DNA from 3 places in the Bacillus sp. CPT56D-587-MTF genome. Region 1 is predicted to be linked to each of the others. Evidence: a T-box and tRNA genes for the amino acid it is inferred to sense, from the RefSeq annotation. Region 1 holds a T-box; the other regions hold tRNA genes.
The links. A T-box is a leader RNA that pairs with one kind of tRNA and senses whether it is charged. The one in region 1 lies ahead of AC3WVZ_RS14940 (tryptophan--tRNA ligase), so its partner is inferred to be a tRNA-Trp.
Positions count from the first base shown of each region.

Region 2: it has a tRNA-Trp gene. The T-box ahead of AC3WVZ_RS14940 (tryptophan--tRNA ligase) is inferred to sense a tRNA for this amino acid. The anticodon was not compared.
Region 3: it has a tRNA-Trp gene. The T-box ahead of AC3WVZ_RS14940 (tryptophan--tRNA ligase) is inferred to sense a tRNA for this amino acid. The anticodon was not compared.

Region 1 is NZ_JBYTEF010000001.1:2,897,437-2,902,408, forward strand. It holds gene AC3WVZ_RS14925 (GNAT family N-acetyltransferase) at 1-433, opposite strand, end outside; gene AC3WVZ_RS14930 (DUF2785 domain-containing protein) at 557-1,396, shown strand; gene AC3WVZ_RS14935 (NUDIX hydrolase) at 1,414-1,860, shown strand; gene AC3WVZ_RS14940 (tryptophan--tRNA ligase) at 1,869-2,867, opposite strand; T-box leader at 2,912-3,119, opposite strand; gene AC3WVZ_RS14945 (hypothetical protein) at 3,463-4,972, opposite strand, start outside.
Region 2 is NZ_JBYTEF010000001.1:125,903-130,874, reverse strand. It holds gene AC3WVZ_RS00725 (transglycosylase domain-containing protein) at 1-176, opposite strand, end outside; gene AC3WVZ_RS00720 (NUDIX hydrolase) at 670-1,131, opposite strand; gene AC3WVZ_RS00715 (YebC/PmpR family DNA-binding transcriptional regulator) at 1,278-1,997, opposite strand; gene AC3WVZ_RS00710 (DUF3884 family protein) at 2,349-2,669, shown strand; tRNA gene AC3WVZ_RS00705 (tRNA-Leu) at 2,880-2,961, opposite strand; tRNA gene AC3WVZ_RS00700 (tRNA-Cys) at 2,972-3,042, opposite strand; tRNA gene AC3WVZ_RS00695 (tRNA-Gly) at 3,057-3,131, opposite strand; tRNA gene AC3WVZ_RS00690 (tRNA-Gln) at 3,137-3,211, opposite strand; tRNA gene AC3WVZ_RS00685 (tRNA-His) at 3,275-3,350, opposite strand; tRNA gene AC3WVZ_RS00680 (tRNA-Trp) at 3,370-3,443, opposite strand; tRNA gene AC3WVZ_RS00675 (tRNA-Tyr) at 3,451-3,534, opposite strand; tRNA gene AC3WVZ_RS00670 (tRNA-Thr) at 3,545-3,620, opposite strand; tRNA gene AC3WVZ_RS00665 (tRNA-Phe) at 3,639-3,714, opposite strand; tRNA gene AC3WVZ_RS00660 (tRNA-Asp) at 3,724-3,799, opposite strand; tRNA gene AC3WVZ_RS00655 (tRNA-Met) at 3,803-3,879, opposite strand; tRNA gene AC3WVZ_RS00650 (tRNA-Val) at 3,906-3,981, opposite strand; tRNA gene AC3WVZ_RS00645 (tRNA-Glu) at 3,986-4,060, opposite strand; tRNA gene AC3WVZ_RS00640 (tRNA-Ser) at 4,078-4,169, opposite strand; tRNA gene AC3WVZ_RS00635 (tRNA-Asn) at 4,172-4,246, opposite strand; rRNA gene rrf (5S ribosomal RNA) at 4,255-4,370, opposite strand; rRNA gene AC3WVZ_RS00625 (23S ribosomal RNA) at 4,471-4,972, opposite strand, start outside.
Region 3 is NZ_JBYTEF010000001.1:372,577-377,548, forward strand. It holds rRNA gene AC3WVZ_RS01835 (23S ribosomal RNA) at 1-83, shown strand, start outside; rRNA gene rrf (5S ribosomal RNA) at 186-301, shown strand; tRNA gene AC3WVZ_RS01845 (tRNA-Val) at 307-382, shown strand; tRNA gene AC3WVZ_RS01850 (tRNA-Tyr) at 391-474, shown strand; tRNA gene AC3WVZ_RS01855 (tRNA-Gln) at 486-560, shown strand; tRNA gene AC3WVZ_RS01860 (tRNA-Lys) at 565-640, shown strand; tRNA gene AC3WVZ_RS01865 (tRNA-Leu) at 655-735, shown strand; tRNA gene AC3WVZ_RS01870 (tRNA-Gly) at 765-839, shown strand; tRNA gene AC3WVZ_RS01875 (tRNA-Leu) at 856-944, shown strand; tRNA gene AC3WVZ_RS01880 (tRNA-Arg) at 948-1,021, shown strand; tRNA gene AC3WVZ_RS01885 (tRNA-Pro) at 1,032-1,105, shown strand; tRNA gene AC3WVZ_RS01890 (tRNA-Ala) at 1,122-1,194, shown strand; tRNA gene AC3WVZ_RS01895 (tRNA-Ser) at 1,215-1,307, shown strand; tRNA gene AC3WVZ_RS01900 (tRNA-Ser) at 1,363-1,455, shown strand; tRNA gene AC3WVZ_RS01905 (tRNA-Met) at 1,476-1,552, shown strand; tRNA gene AC3WVZ_RS01910 (tRNA-Asp) at 1,556-1,631, shown strand; tRNA gene AC3WVZ_RS01915 (tRNA-Phe) at 1,640-1,715, shown strand; tRNA gene AC3WVZ_RS01920 (tRNA-Thr) at 1,726-1,798, shown strand; tRNA gene AC3WVZ_RS01925 (tRNA-Trp) at 1,805-1,875, shown strand; tRNA gene AC3WVZ_RS01930 (tRNA-Ile) at 1,886-1,962, shown strand; tRNA gene AC3WVZ_RS01935 (tRNA-Asn) at 1,971-2,045, shown strand; tRNA gene AC3WVZ_RS01940 (tRNA-Glu) at 2,047-2,118, shown strand; gene AC3WVZ_RS01945 (CBS domain-containing protein) at 2,247-2,666, shown strand; gene AC3WVZ_RS01950 (DUF3965 domain-containing protein) at 2,987-4,138, shown strand; gene AC3WVZ_RS01955 (hypothetical protein) at 4,379-4,711, opposite strand; gene AC3WVZ_RS01960 (SH3 domain-containing protein) at 4,717-4,972, opposite strand, start outside.

The DNA of each region.
Region 1 (4,972 bases):
GTTCTTTCCACTGCTCACCAATTTCTTCTAGCATCATATGCACAAATTGATCATGAGCGACTGGTTCTCCCGTTGCTTCATTCCACAGTGAATAAAAAGCCTCTTCTCCAACTTCTTCAATAAGCTTAAAATCAATTTCACTTTCTACATCTTCTACTTCATATATATCTTTAAATACAATCATGTTTTCAGTAACATATTCAAATGAATACGTTTCAAAACATTTTTTATACACATCATAATTTGGACTTTTTGAAGAGACTTCAAAATGTAGTTTTTCTAATCCATCTTTTTCAGCTTCAGCAACGTAATATTGCACCATCTCTTCTAATTGCTCTTCTGTAAAAACCTCTGCATTATTTTCTTTTATCATAATAGAAGAAGCACTTCTCCTTATTTTAAAATGTTTTTCTAACTGTTCTATCGTCGTCATATTCTTCCCTCATCTATATCATACTCGAATTTCTAATCGTTCTCCTTGCATGAGCAGGATTGTCCTTGAATATATAGAATACTAGAAAAGATCGCATCTTTAAAGTGCGGAGGAGGTTCTCCATTGGATATTACAGCATTGCAACAACAGTTAGAGCTTATACAACAAAATGACTACACGCAACTGCAACATATAGACGTAAATGAGTTAACTTTGAACATGCTTCAGTATATCGGAACGACTGATAGCTACGTTCGTTACCAACTTATATATAAATGTTTTGCGCATTTCATTCATCATGAATTCCTTATGGACGATCAGCTGAAATTACTTCTGCAAACTTGTTTAAGTGATGAGTATTTATATTGTGACATTTACTCCCCACATACAGATGGGGTTTTCACACGTTCTTACACTGTTTCGTTAATTGCGTTAATACTCCAATTCGCTAATTCGCACTACTTTTGTACAGAGGAGGATATCGAAGAAATAAAAAATAAACTCATTACATACACAAACTTAGAAACGGATTTTCGGGGCTATATTGAAAATAAAGGATGGGCTCATTGTCTTGCTCATGTATCTGATGCCTTTACTGAAATTGTTCATAATACGTATACAACTTTTGAATGGTACGAAGAATTAATTCATTGTTTATTAAATAAAATCTTTATTCCATCTGACCTTTTTCATAATAACGAAGATGAACGCATTGTTACTCCATTACTAGCAATGCTGTATCATGATTTTCCTCAGAACGATTTAATTTCTATTATTCATAAAAAAATAAAAAGGCTTCCTCAAATTAGAAAACGCCTTTCGCTTAATGAGTATTGTATTTTATGTGCCAATATTAAAACCTTTTTACGCACATTATTTTTCAGAACGAAAGATGACCATAACTTAGCCTTTACAGCACGTAAAACAGAAAGAATGTTAAAAGAACTTCCTAACTATTATTAAATACAAGGAGCAATGACATGGGTTATATTGAAGATATGAGAAATTTAGTAGGAAATCATCCACTTATTCTAATAGGATCACACGCCATTATATTAAATGAAAAAGATGAAGTATTGCTGCAGCTCCGTACAGATTTTAACCGCTGGGGCATTATTGGCGGTGCCTTAGAATATAACGAAACGTTAGAAGATGCTTTAAAACGAGAAGTGTTTGAAGAAACTGGACTTATTATTAAAAATCCAGAACTATTCCGTACATACTCAGGACCAGATTTCTTTCAAATCTATCCAAATGGCGATCAAGTACACGGTGTACTCGTTGTTTATATTTGCCGCGAATTCCACGGTGAGCTTGTATGCGACCATACGGAATCGAAAGAACTACGCTTCTTTTCACTTGATGAATTACCTAATAATCTTCCTCCTGTTATCGAGAAGATTATTACAGATTATCTAAAAAAATAAGGGAACGCTTAACGTTCCCTCTCAAATCCAATCCGTTTTTTAATTTCCGCTAAATTTACCTTCGCAATAGCGCGTGCCTTCTCAGCACCGTTTTCTAATGCTTCATATAATAAATCCGGCTCATTCATATACATTGCGTACTTTTCACGAGGTCCAGCTAACTCACGATCTACAACGCGAAACAACTCTTTTTTCACATCGCCCCATCCGATTCCAGTCTCATATTTTTCACGTAATGACTGTACTTCGTCTTCTGTCGCAAACTCTTTATATATCATAAATAATGTTTCTAATTCTTTCGGTTCATTTGGAAGTGAAGAGTCTGTTTTGATTTTAAATATTAACTTTCGAAGTTTTTCTTGCTCTGCAAATAATGGGATTACATTTCCGTAACTTTTACTCATCTTCCTTCCATCAAGACCAGGTAAAATAGCTCCTTCTTCTTGCACTACATACTCCGGTAGTGTAAATGTCGTGCCAAATGTATGATTAAAATACGTCGCAATATCACGCGCGATTTCAATATGTTGAATTTGGTCTTTTCCGACAGGTACATGTGTAGCTTGAAATAGTAATATGTCGGCTGCCATTAAGATCGGGTACGTATATAACCCCATGTTCACTCCCGCATCGACCTCTAACCCTGCTTCTTTATTTTGCTCCACCTTCGCTTTATACGCATGAGCACGGTTCATAAGACCTTTCGGAGTTAGGCAAGCTAAAATCCAAGCTAATTCTAGAATTTCCGGTACTTCTGTTTGCCGATAAAAAACAACATCTTCCCCAAGTCCAAGCGATAACCAAGTAGCTGCTACCTCTTTCGTATAACTGCTGAACTTTTCTGAATCATGCACAGCATTTAATGCATGATAATCAGCTATAAAGTACAATGCTCTTCCTTCATTATTCTTTGACATTTGTAATGCAGGTTTAATCGCACCAATATAATTCCCTAAATGCGGATAACCTGTCGGCTTAATTCCTGTTAACATTATTTTTTCACTCACACTAACTCCTCCTTTCTCAAAATAAAAAGAGCCCCTCATCCTTAAAAAAGGACGAGAGACTCCCGCGGTACCACCTTAATTAGCTATCATTAGCTCACTTCATACTTCAATAACGTGAAGTAACCGTCTTTACCTACTCATTTCAGTTAGAAGCTCCAGAGCCCATTCCATATTCATCCCTTACTGATTCTCACCACATATCAGCTCTCTGAAAAGTTTCGAATATGTACTCTTCTCTTTCATTGCTTTTTCGTTATTTTTTACAGTTTATCACATTTCTCATTGACTTGAACATAAATTTTCTGATTTATACAGTAGAAAATTTTCACTTGAACTGTCTAATAGTATGTAATTTTAATATTATTACTGTTTCCTTTTCTGAATCACTTATTACAGTATAAATTACATTTTGCAAATTTATCCACACTCGAGATATCCTGTTCTACATATACAAAATACCTTCATTTCTTCAAATAATAAAAAAATTACTAAACACCGTAAATTTATATACCGTATAAGATATAGTTCAATCAGGACTGTCTATATTATATTTACATTCATATCATTTCACCATAGAGACTCACTTCATTTTATCCTACTTTATTAATTCTTCACTATGCACTTCATATCGATATTTCGGATTTATATGGGAGTTTCTCGCTACAATTTGAAACTTTTTATCACCATGTTTTAATTCATCTGTTGTCAACGTGAATTGCTGATTAGAGGCGTTTGTTTCTACTAACTTAGTATCCCCATATTTTAACATTACACTTCCAACATCTTTTCCTGCCTTTCCAGTTACTACGCCTTCTTTAGTATCCCATTTCAATTTTCTTAATCCATAATTATACCCATTCTCATCATATGGTTTTCCTGTTCTCCATTTATTTGATTCTACACCTCTTAATTTATTATTTGTATAATCTCCATATTTTTCATCATTGATGCCAACTTTATTATTTTCATTCCAACAATTATCCGTAACAGACCCATTATTTCCTGTTCCAATTATCTCAATGGGTGCATGTCCTTTTTGCTTCGTATCATCTGTAATCAGACTAGATTTTTGAATCCACCCCACCTGATTCCCTCGAATCTCAAACTCTTTATTAGAATTATTTAAAATGATACCACCTCGCTTCACAGAATCACTTTTAACCCAACCAATCTGATTGTTCTCTACTAGAATTCCTTCAGTTAATTTTAGAGCAACACCACCAAACCCCGAGGAATCATCTTCTGGTTCTACTTGTTCAATAACATTATTCATAATCTTTGTTTCTTTAATATAACCAATATTTTCTTTATATCCTTCATCTAATGGATTTAATAGTTTGCCATTTTTCTCAATAGGGAAGGTCTGGTTAGTACCCCAAACCGCAATACCTACTTCTGATTTTTTGTTATTCTTCGGCTTCCATTTATCAATATGCTCAGCAGCATTTATATAATTCTTTTCCACTGTAATTTTCTTTGGTGGATAGTAATATTTCCCTCTATATTCGAGTCCACCTATTACAATTGGACGAGCAATACCTACAAAAATATTATTAGTAAATTCCATGTTCTCTCCACTGTGAGTATCCAATCCTTCCCAATAGCAATTATCAATAAACACACTGTCTCGCACCTTCACATTTTTACTAATTGGATATTTTGCTTGTAATTTATAACCCGGATTTGGAGGTTCTTTCATTTTGCGCATGGACAGCGCTATGTTATAGTTCTTACCAATCTTTCCTTTCTTATCTTCACCTCCAATGTTTCTAGTCACCACATTTTGTATCTCTGCCGTTTCTATAGAATACCCTATAATTCCGCTATTTCCGGCATTTTCAACCAACATCCTCTTTTCTCCATCTACTGCCACAGATTTAGAACCCTTAATATGTAGTCCTTTAATTAAATCAAGCGTTATTCCATCTCCTGTAATATTTCGAATAACAACATCCTCTATCATAATATCCTTAAGATAATCGCTCTCATCAGGTAAAGTTGCTTCTCCTCCCTCGGTATAATGTCCTCTTGCAACAATACCATTTTGAAGTGGATTAGACTTTTCATTACCTTTCTCTCCATCTAAAGTGATATTTTTCAGTACC
Region 2 (4,972 bases), 2.8 Mb from region 1:
TTAGCCGGTACATGTAATTTACTAATATCACTTTTCTCAATCATTACATTTCCAATGAATAATAACGTACAACTTAACAATAATAATAATATAATGGCTTTATAAAAAAGTTTAGTCATTGGATTTAATGCAACTTTTTGATGATAGTTCACCCTAGATAATACTCGTTCTTTCATCTTGAACACCTCTTTTCCACACAGCATATAACTCTTACTTTAAGAATACATTGTTGTAAAAAAATATCCCATCGATTTCTCTTACACGTACCTTACATCATTGTAAGGTATAAAGTGAAACTTTAATCGGTCCTCATTAATCAAGCTTACTGCCTAGCAAATAGTGGGATAAAAAAGTATTGTATCACAGTCTTTTTTTATCTACTATTCATCTGAAATATTGAATATAGGTTATGTTAAAGTACGAATAACCAATAAAAGAGAAACCCTTAAGACTATTATATTTTCACTTTACACTTTAATTATATCATCTACAAATATATATACTTTTGACTATCTAGTAATCTAAATGTATATAACATATAGATTTATTATACAGAACAAACGTTCTCAAAATCAATACTAGTGCTACTATTATTTTGACCTTTTTCTTAAACAGTATACAAAAAAAGAGTAGTGATTCGAATGTATCTCAAATCGGCTACTCTTTTCTTTACAATCTTCCTATTAAATTATACGGCTGTACTTCCCACGTTTCATACGGAATAAAATGTGTTGCTCTCATTGCATCAAGCGTTCTGGATTTCATATGAGGACGCGTTATATACTCATCTATGTTCTCTTCATTTAAATCAACAAATTTAGCCTCTTGTATTTCTTCAGGTTGAATTTTTATTTCACCACTTATATATGCTACTTTAAAAACAACAGCTAGAATATGCATAGAAGTATTATAATAAACGCCTGTAATTCCGATAGGCTTCACCGTTAACCCTGTTTCCTCTTTTATTTCCCTACAGACAGCTTGATCGAGCGCTTCGCCTTCTTCTACCTGTCCTCCTGGCAACTCCCACGTATCAGCTCGCCAGTGCACTTTTGTTAATAACACTTCATTTTTTCCATTTGTTAAATAACCGGCTACAGCAACGATATGCTTTGGTGTCTTATGTTCCATATTAAGCCTCCTAGAGATAATGAATATTTTATATATCCCTATAATTATATTCCCTACCTACAACAAAATACCTTTAATACTTCATCACCTTAATTAACTTCATAAAAAAGACCCTATCCGCTAAGCGAAAAGGGTCATCTATCGTATTACTCTCCTAAGTCTACGTTGTGATAAACTTGTTGAACATCTTCTAAATCTTCTAATGCATCAACCATTTTCTCAAATTGTGCTTGAGCATCTTCAGGAAGTGTTACATCACTTTGTGCAAGCATTGTTAATTCTGCAACTGTAAACTCCTCAACGCCAGCACCTTTAAGTGCAGATTGTACTGCATGAAATTGATCTGGTTCAGCATACACGATAACAGAATCTTCTTCTTCTAGAATGTCACGTGCATCTACATCTGCTTCCATTAAAATTTCAAGAACTTCATCTGATGTTTTACCTTCAAGGCCGATAACAGCTGTCGCATCAAACATGTAAGCTACAGAACCGTTCACACCCATATTACCACTATTTTTGCTAAATGCAGCTCGTACATCTGCTGCAGTACGGTTTACGTTATTTGTAAGTGTATCTACAATAACCATAGCTCCATTTGGTCCGAATCCTTCATAACGAAGCTCGTCATAATTTTCTTCTGAACCGCCTTTTGCTTTTTCAACTGCACGATCAATAATTGTTCTTGGAACATTGTATGTTTTCGCACGCTCTAATACAACTCTTAGTGCTTGGTTTGATTCTGGATCTGGCTCGCCTTGTTTTGCTGCCACATAAATTTCACGCCCAAATTTCGCGTATATACGGCTTGTATTTGCATCTTTTGATGCTTTTTTGTCTTTAATATTGTTCCATTTACGGCCCATACTTTCCACTCTCTTTCCCGTTTTAAATCTACATAAAAATATTAATATGAAATATAATGTGTGTTCAACACATTTTTAAAAGAAATATAAAAAGTTCATTTTTGATTCATATTACAGACATAATATAAATCACTATCATTTTGTTCTTTCGACAAGTTATATTATACATGAATTCCTACGTTTATTACGAATTTTAGAAGCACATAGTATAATTTAACAAAAAGACTCTAACATTTCTGTTACAGTCTTTTTATATTGCCAATAAACATTTCCATATTATTCCCATAATTGTTTTCTATTGTTGTATAATAAAAATAGGAAAAAATTTGAAGAAAAGATGGAGGGTGAATTATGACACATTCCAAAGACAAAAAATCACATGCTTTTAAAGGAATAGGAGAGAAGTTAAACCCAACTATCTATCAAGTGAGATTCATGAAATTAGATGAACCAATTCGATTTGAGTCGTTTCCTGAATTAAAGGAATTAGGAGACTGGTTGAGTACTTCAACGCACATGTGGTCATGCCACTCAACTATGTACAAATACAACAGAGAAGAGTTTGAAAAGAAGTTCTTAGAAATTACGAAATTAACAGCTGATCATGTACTAATATCTACTGGTGGCGTCGGATTTAACTTCATGTCACCAGGTTGGAGAAATTCTCTATAAAATAATGAAATTATATAAAGGGATAAAAATTTATCCCTTTATTGTTTTGTAGCTTTCCCCAACTGTATCGCATGTACTAAATGAATAAGTTTACCTTAATCATTTATAACCATTTCACCAACACACCATTTTTGCTTATTTTATAGTATGATGAAAACATAAAAAGACTCTACACATTTGGTGTAGAGTCTTTTATTACGCCGTTCATGATACCGATGGTCGGGGTCGAACCGACACTCCCGAAGGAACACGATTTTGAGTCGTGCGCGTCTGCCAATTCCGCCACATCGGCACAAAAGAAAAGGCGGCAACCGGATTTGAACCGGTGATAAAGGTTTTGCAGACCTCTGCCTTACCACTTGGCTATGCCGCCATATTAAATTTTATTGGAGCGGAAGACGGGATTCGAACCCGCGACCCCAACCTTGGCAAGGTTGTATTCTAACACTGAACTACTTCCGCAAAAATGGCTGGGCTAGCTGGATTCGAACCAGCGCATGACGGAGTCAAAGTCCGTTGCCTTACCGCTTGGCTATAGCCCATCGAATTCTTACTTAATTATATGTAAGTATCCATTAGATTATTTGTAATTTTTAAAATAAAAATGGGGCGACTGATGGGAATCGAACCCACGAATGCCGGAGCCACAATCCGGTGCGTTAACCACTTCGCCACAACCGCCATGTTGTGTAAATATATTTGGCAGGGGCAGTAGGAATCGAACCCACACTGGAGGTTTTGGAGACCTCAGTTCTACCTTTAAACTATGCCCCTATGTAAATGGTGGAGGGGGGCAGATTCGAACTGCCGAACCCGAAGGAGCGGATTTACAGTCCGCCGCGTTTAGCCACTTCGCTACCCCTCCGAAACTTACATGGTGCCGGCTAGAGGACTTGAACCCCCAACCTACTGATTACAAGTCAGTTGCTCTACCAATTGAGCTAAGCCGGCGTATTTTATTAAAATAAATGGTGGCTCGGGACGGAATCGAACCGCCGACACGAGGATTTTCAGTCCTCTGCTCTACCGACTGAGCTACCGAGCCTTATTAAAATGGCGGTCCCGACCGGGGTCGAACCGGCGATCTCCTGCGTGACAGGCAGGCATGTTAACCACTACACCACGGGACCATTTGGTTGCGGGGACAGGATTTGAACCTGCGACCTTCGGGTTATGAGCCCGACGAGCTACCGTGCTGCTCCACCCCGCGATAATACTATTCATATAAAATTTATATGGTGGAGGATGACGGGATCGAACCGCCGACCCCCTGCTTGTAAGGCAGGTGCTCTCCCAGCTGAGCTAATCCTCCAAAGTGGTGACCCGTACGGGATTCGAACCCGTGTTACCGCCGTGAAAGGGCGGTGTCTTAACCACTTGACCAACGGGCCAAATATTATAAATCCTATGGCGGAGAGCAAGGGATTCGAACCCTTGATACGCTTGTGACGTATACACGATTTCCAATCGTGCTCCTTCGGCCAACTCGGACAGCTCTCCAATGGCTCCGCAGGTAGGAATCGAACCTACGACCGATCGGTTAACAGCCGATAGCTCTACCGCTGAGCTACTGCGGAATAATATTGCCTGGCAACGTCCTACTCTCACAGGGACAAGGTCCCAACTACCATCGGCGCTAGAGAGCTTAACTTCCGTGTTCGGTATGGGAACGGGTGTGACCTCTCTGCCATCATTACCAGACATTATTCTTTTGAGACAATCATTATTATAACTTATTTACTTTAAAAGTCAACAAGTTTTTTATGTTCTCTCAAAACTAGATAACATTGCTACATATTATATGGTTAAGTCCTCGATCTATTAGTATTCGTCAGCTCCACATGTCACCATGCTTCCACCTCGAACCTATCAACCTGATCATCTTTCAGGGATCTTACTAGCTTACGCTATGGGAAATCTCATCTTGAGGGGGGCTTCATGCTTAGATGCTTTCAGCACTTATCCCTTCCGCACATAGCTACCCAGCTATGCCCTTGGCAGAACAACTGGTACACCAGCGGTGCGTCCATCCCGGTCCTCTCGTACTAAGGACAGCTCCTCTCAAATTTCCTACGCCCACGACGGATAGGGACCGAACTGTCTCACGACGTTCTGAACCCAGCTCGCGTACCGCTTTAATGGGCGAACAGCCCAACCCTTGGGACCGACTACAGCCCCAGGATGCGATGAGCCGACATCGAGGTGCCAAACCTCCCCGTCGATGTGGACTCTTGGGGGAGATAAGCCTGTTATCCCCGGGGTAGCTTTTATCCGTTGAGCGATGGCCCTTCCATGCGGAACCA
Region 3 (4,972 bases), 2.5 Mb from region 1:
AGATGATCAGGTTGATAGGTTCGAGGTGGAAGCATGGTGACATGTGGAGCTGACGAATACTAATAGATCGAGGACTTAACCATATAATATGTAGCAAATGTTATTTAGTTTTGAAAGAATATAAAAAACTTGTTGACTTTCGAGGTCAAATGAGTTAAAATGATTCTTGTCTTAAATGAATACAGTCTGGTAATGATGGCAGAGAGGTCACACCCGTTCCCATACCGAACACGGAAGTTAAGCTCTCTAGCGCCGATGGTAGTTGGGACCTTGTCCCTGTGAGAGTAGGACGTTGCCAGGCAAAATGGAGGATTAGCTCAGCTGGGAGAGCACCTGCCTTACAAGCAGGGGGTCGGCGGTTCGATCCCGTCATCCTCCACCATATATGTCGGAGGGGTAGCGAAGTGGCTAAACGCGGCGGACTGTAAATCCGCTCCTTCGGGTTCGGCAGTTCGAATCTGCCCCCCTCCACCATTCTTAATTAATGGGCTATAGCCAAGCGGTAAGGCAACGGACTTTGACTCCGTCATGCGCTGGTTCGAATCCAGCTAGCCCAGCCATTAAGAGCCATTAGCTCAGTTGGTAGAGCATCTGACTTTTAATCAGAGGGTCGAAGGTTCGAGTCCTTCATGGCTCACCATTTTAATGAAATATGCGGGTGTGGCGGAATTGGCAGACGCACTAGACTTAGGATCTAGCGCCTTTGGCGTGGGGGTTCGACTCCCTTCACCCGCACTTTTAATAAAATAACTCATACATGTCTTGCGGAAGTAGTTCAGTGGTAGAATACAACCTTGCCAAGGTTGGGGTCGCGGGTTCGAATCCCGTCTTCCGCTCCAATTTTCAATATGACATGCCGGGGTGGCGGAACAGGCAGACGCACAGGACTTAAAATCCTGCGGTGGGTGACCACCGTGCGGGTTCGACCCCCGCCCTCGGCACCATATGCGCCCGTAGCTCAATTGGATAGAGCGTTTGACTACGGATCAAGAGGTTAGGGGTTCGACTCCTCTCGGGCGCGCTTTTATTAACGGGAAGTGGCTCAGCTTGGTAGAGCACCTGGTTTGGGACCAGGGGGTCGCAGGTTCAAATCCTGTCTTCCCGATATTCCCAAAAAACATGGGGCCTTAGCTCAGCTGGGAGAGCGCCTGCCTTGCACGCAGGAGGTCAGCGGTTCGATCCCGCTAGGCTCCACTTTATTTAATATATGTCTCGGAGGTATACCCAAGTTCGGCTGAAGGGATCGGTCTTGAAAACCGACAGGCGGTGAGAATCGCGCGGGGGTTCGAATCCCTCTACCTCCTCCATTTTTTCTTTAATGGCTTAGACATATAATAATAAAATATTTATTTTTTCCTTCATGGAGGTATACCCAAGTTCGGCTGAAGGGATCGGTCTTGAAAACCGACAGGCGGCGAGAGTCGCGCGGGGGTTCGAATCCCTCTACCTCCTCCATTTTTAAAACTTTATATTGTCGCGGGGTGGAGCAGCACGGTAGCTCGTCGGGCTCATAACCCGAAGGTCGCAGGTTCAAATCCTGTCCCCGCAACCAAATGGTCCCGTGGTGTAGTGGTTAACATGCCTGCCTGTCACGCAGGAGATCGCCGGTTCGACCCCGGTCGGGACCGCCATTTATGTTGGCTCGGTAGCTCAGTCGGTAGAGCAGAGGACTGAAAATCCTCGTGTCGGCGGTTCGATTCCGTCCCGAGCCACCATTTTTTTTATGCCGGCTTAGCTCAATTGGTAGAGCAACTGACTTGTAATCAGTAGGTTGGGGGTTCAAGTCCTCTAGCCGGCATCATTTAGGGGCATAGTTTAAAGGTAGAACTGAGGTCTCCAAAACCTCCAGTGTGGGTTCGATTCCTACTGCCCCTGTAAAGTATATGGGCCTATAGCTCAGCTGGTTAGAGCGCACGCCTGATAAGCGTGAGGTCGATGGTTCGAGTCCATTTAGGCCCACCATATATTATTCCGCAGTAGCTCAGTGGTAGAGCTATCGGCTGTTAACCGATCGGTCGTAGGTTCGAGTCCTACCTGCGGAGCCATGGCCCGTTGGTCAAGTGGTTAAGACACCGCCCTTTCACGGCGGTAACACGGGTTCGAATCCCGTACGGGTCATACCAAAAAGAGTCAGCATTATGCTGGCTCTTTTTTATTTTGTTAATCCTTTTTATTACGTTACTTTCCAGAAATAAATAAAGGAATTTTGGAAAAGCTATGGTATGTATAAAAAGGAGGAAATCATAATGACACGAGTGAGAGACTTAATGAGTACCCATATTGTACATTGTACACCGCTAGACAATGTATATGAGGCAGCTGTAAAAATGAAGGAAGAATCGATTGGATTAATTCCTGTTGTTGAAAATGAGCAAGTTGTTGGGCTTGTTACTGATCGTGATTTAGTCGTTCGAGGGATTGCTGAAAAACATCCTGGATCTAATAAGATTACAAATGTAATGACAACAAATATTATCTCAGTTTCTCCAAATGATTCTATTGAAAAAGCTACAGAGCTAATGGCACAGCATCAAATTAGACGATTACCAGTAGTTGATAGTGGTCAACTTATTGGCATGTTAGCACTAGGAGATTTAGCTATAAGGGAATCAGCAGATGATCAAGCTGGATTTGCCTTGAGCGAAATCTCAGAGCGTACAGAGTAAATTGAAACTTTCATTAACCGAGAGTTTAATGGTCACTCATAAAGAGCTAAATTATATATAAATTTCAGATACATTATTCTAGTATATATGGATTAAACTAATATGTTAGCGTGATGTATCTGAGACATTATATAATAAGTATGTGGTTAATAATTTCGACATTTTTTAAAATTTGTTATTCTTAATTTTTAATAAGAGAAAAGATGATATACTGATAGATATAAGCATTATGAGAGATTTTGAATATAACAATATTAATTTTTAGTGGTGCGATAATAAATTAATATTTCCTACATAGATGAAAAGGGAAGGGGAATTATATGAAGGCTGTACAGGGCGATCCAAATTGGAATTTGGTTACAGATACATATATAGAACCAAATAATTTCGCTGAATTATTTTCTTTGCTTGTACCTTGTCACCCAAAAGGTGAGGGGAAAGAACGAACTATATTAGTATGGAAAGAGAAAGAATTTTATAAAGAAGAAAATTTAGCGGCATTTATCGTATATGGCATGAATAAAGCAAAGAAATTACCGCAGTTTCATAAAGATGAAATTCCAACTTTAGTGCGTATTCTTCGCTTATGCCAAGAGATTGGTTGGTATGAAGAGGCAAATGATTTTATGATAGCGCAAGGATTAGCTGAGTTTGTTCATACTTCATTGGAATATGAAACATGGGATCTTTTGACGCAATCAGTTGCTTTAAATTATTTAATTATTAAATATCGTATAGGTGAATTGACAGATAGGGATATTGAAATTTGGGATAGAGTTAAATTTAATGAGAAGTGTATAACCGATTGTAAACATTTATTATCTCATAAAGAAGTATTGGAATTTACATTCTTTTATATGTGCAAGAGAGCGAAATCATTATCAAAAGAGCAATTAAATAGTGATATGATGAGTTTAGCAATGTATTGTAATACTTTTGTATATGATTTGTATACACATGATTTATTACGGAAATATCGTAAGTGTACAGATTTCCTATCATATTATGGACCTAGTCAGGCAGTTTTAGCATGTCAAAGAGCTGTATTATCTCAAATTTCCGATCGCTTAGACCCATTAAAGACAACGCATGTAGATGATTATTTATATGTGATGAAAGAAATGATGGAGCATATGACGATAGGAGTAATGGATCGATATGGTCATTTTATTGGAAAGCTACTATCTTATGTGCCATTTTTCGAAATGATACAAGTTCCACAGCATGCATATTATTGTGAAGAATTACTGTATATTTGTAAGGGCATTGAATATAAAGAAGAAACACTACGCAATTATATATTTATACAATTACATGATTGTTTACCATCATTTTTTAGGCTATTTCTTAAAAATAAGCGTTACGCAACGATTCATGATATTCTTTTCTATTGGTGCGATGACGAACAACGAATGAGCTTAGAGAAAAAATATAATCTAAGCTTTATTTATGAAAAATATGCTTGTGGATAAACAATATTTTCGATATGAAAAATTAATATAAATTAAAAAGGATCTCCAGTTTATGTGAGATCCTTTTTTGTTAGTAAAACAAGGAGAAAGTGATTAAGACAAGAAACAACATTCCATATAGGAGAAGTTGTGCAGTATAACTTCCTTGTATACCAAAAAAAGTATTGGCTTTCTTATACAAATGCAATATGTATTTTATTGGAGCATCTTTGAAAGATTGGTACACAGTGTCTCCTCTTTCTAAGCTTCTTGTTCTTGTTTTTGGTTATAAGGGACATTAATATATCTAGCTACAAATAATAAAACAGCCATAAAGAATACTGGAAATACAGTAGATAAATAAAAGCCATTACTAATTATATTTGTTATGAGAGCACTCAAAAGAAAAATAGCATTATAAATATGGGCAATTTTTTGTTTTAGTTGCACTTGAAATGATTCCATCATAATTTCTAATGCAACAAAAGCAATAATAATAGATAAAAATACAATGTTTGTATTGTAAATGATTAAACAACAGATTAAACCTAAAAAGGCTACGTATTCAATTATAAGAGGTATATTGCGTGGCATACAATTTACCTAACTAAATATGGCAGTGGATTTACTGCATTTGTTTTTTCAAAATTCCATTCTCCATTATGTAATTCAAAATGAAGATGTTGCCCGTATGAATGACCTGTGTTTCCCATATGACCTATTAATTGTCCAGTCTGTACTTGATCACCAGCTTGTACAGTGCGATCCTTCATATGAGCATAAACAGTTGTATATAATTTCCCATTGATTTGATGCGCAATGAAAACAACATTGCCATAGCTAGCTGAATAATAA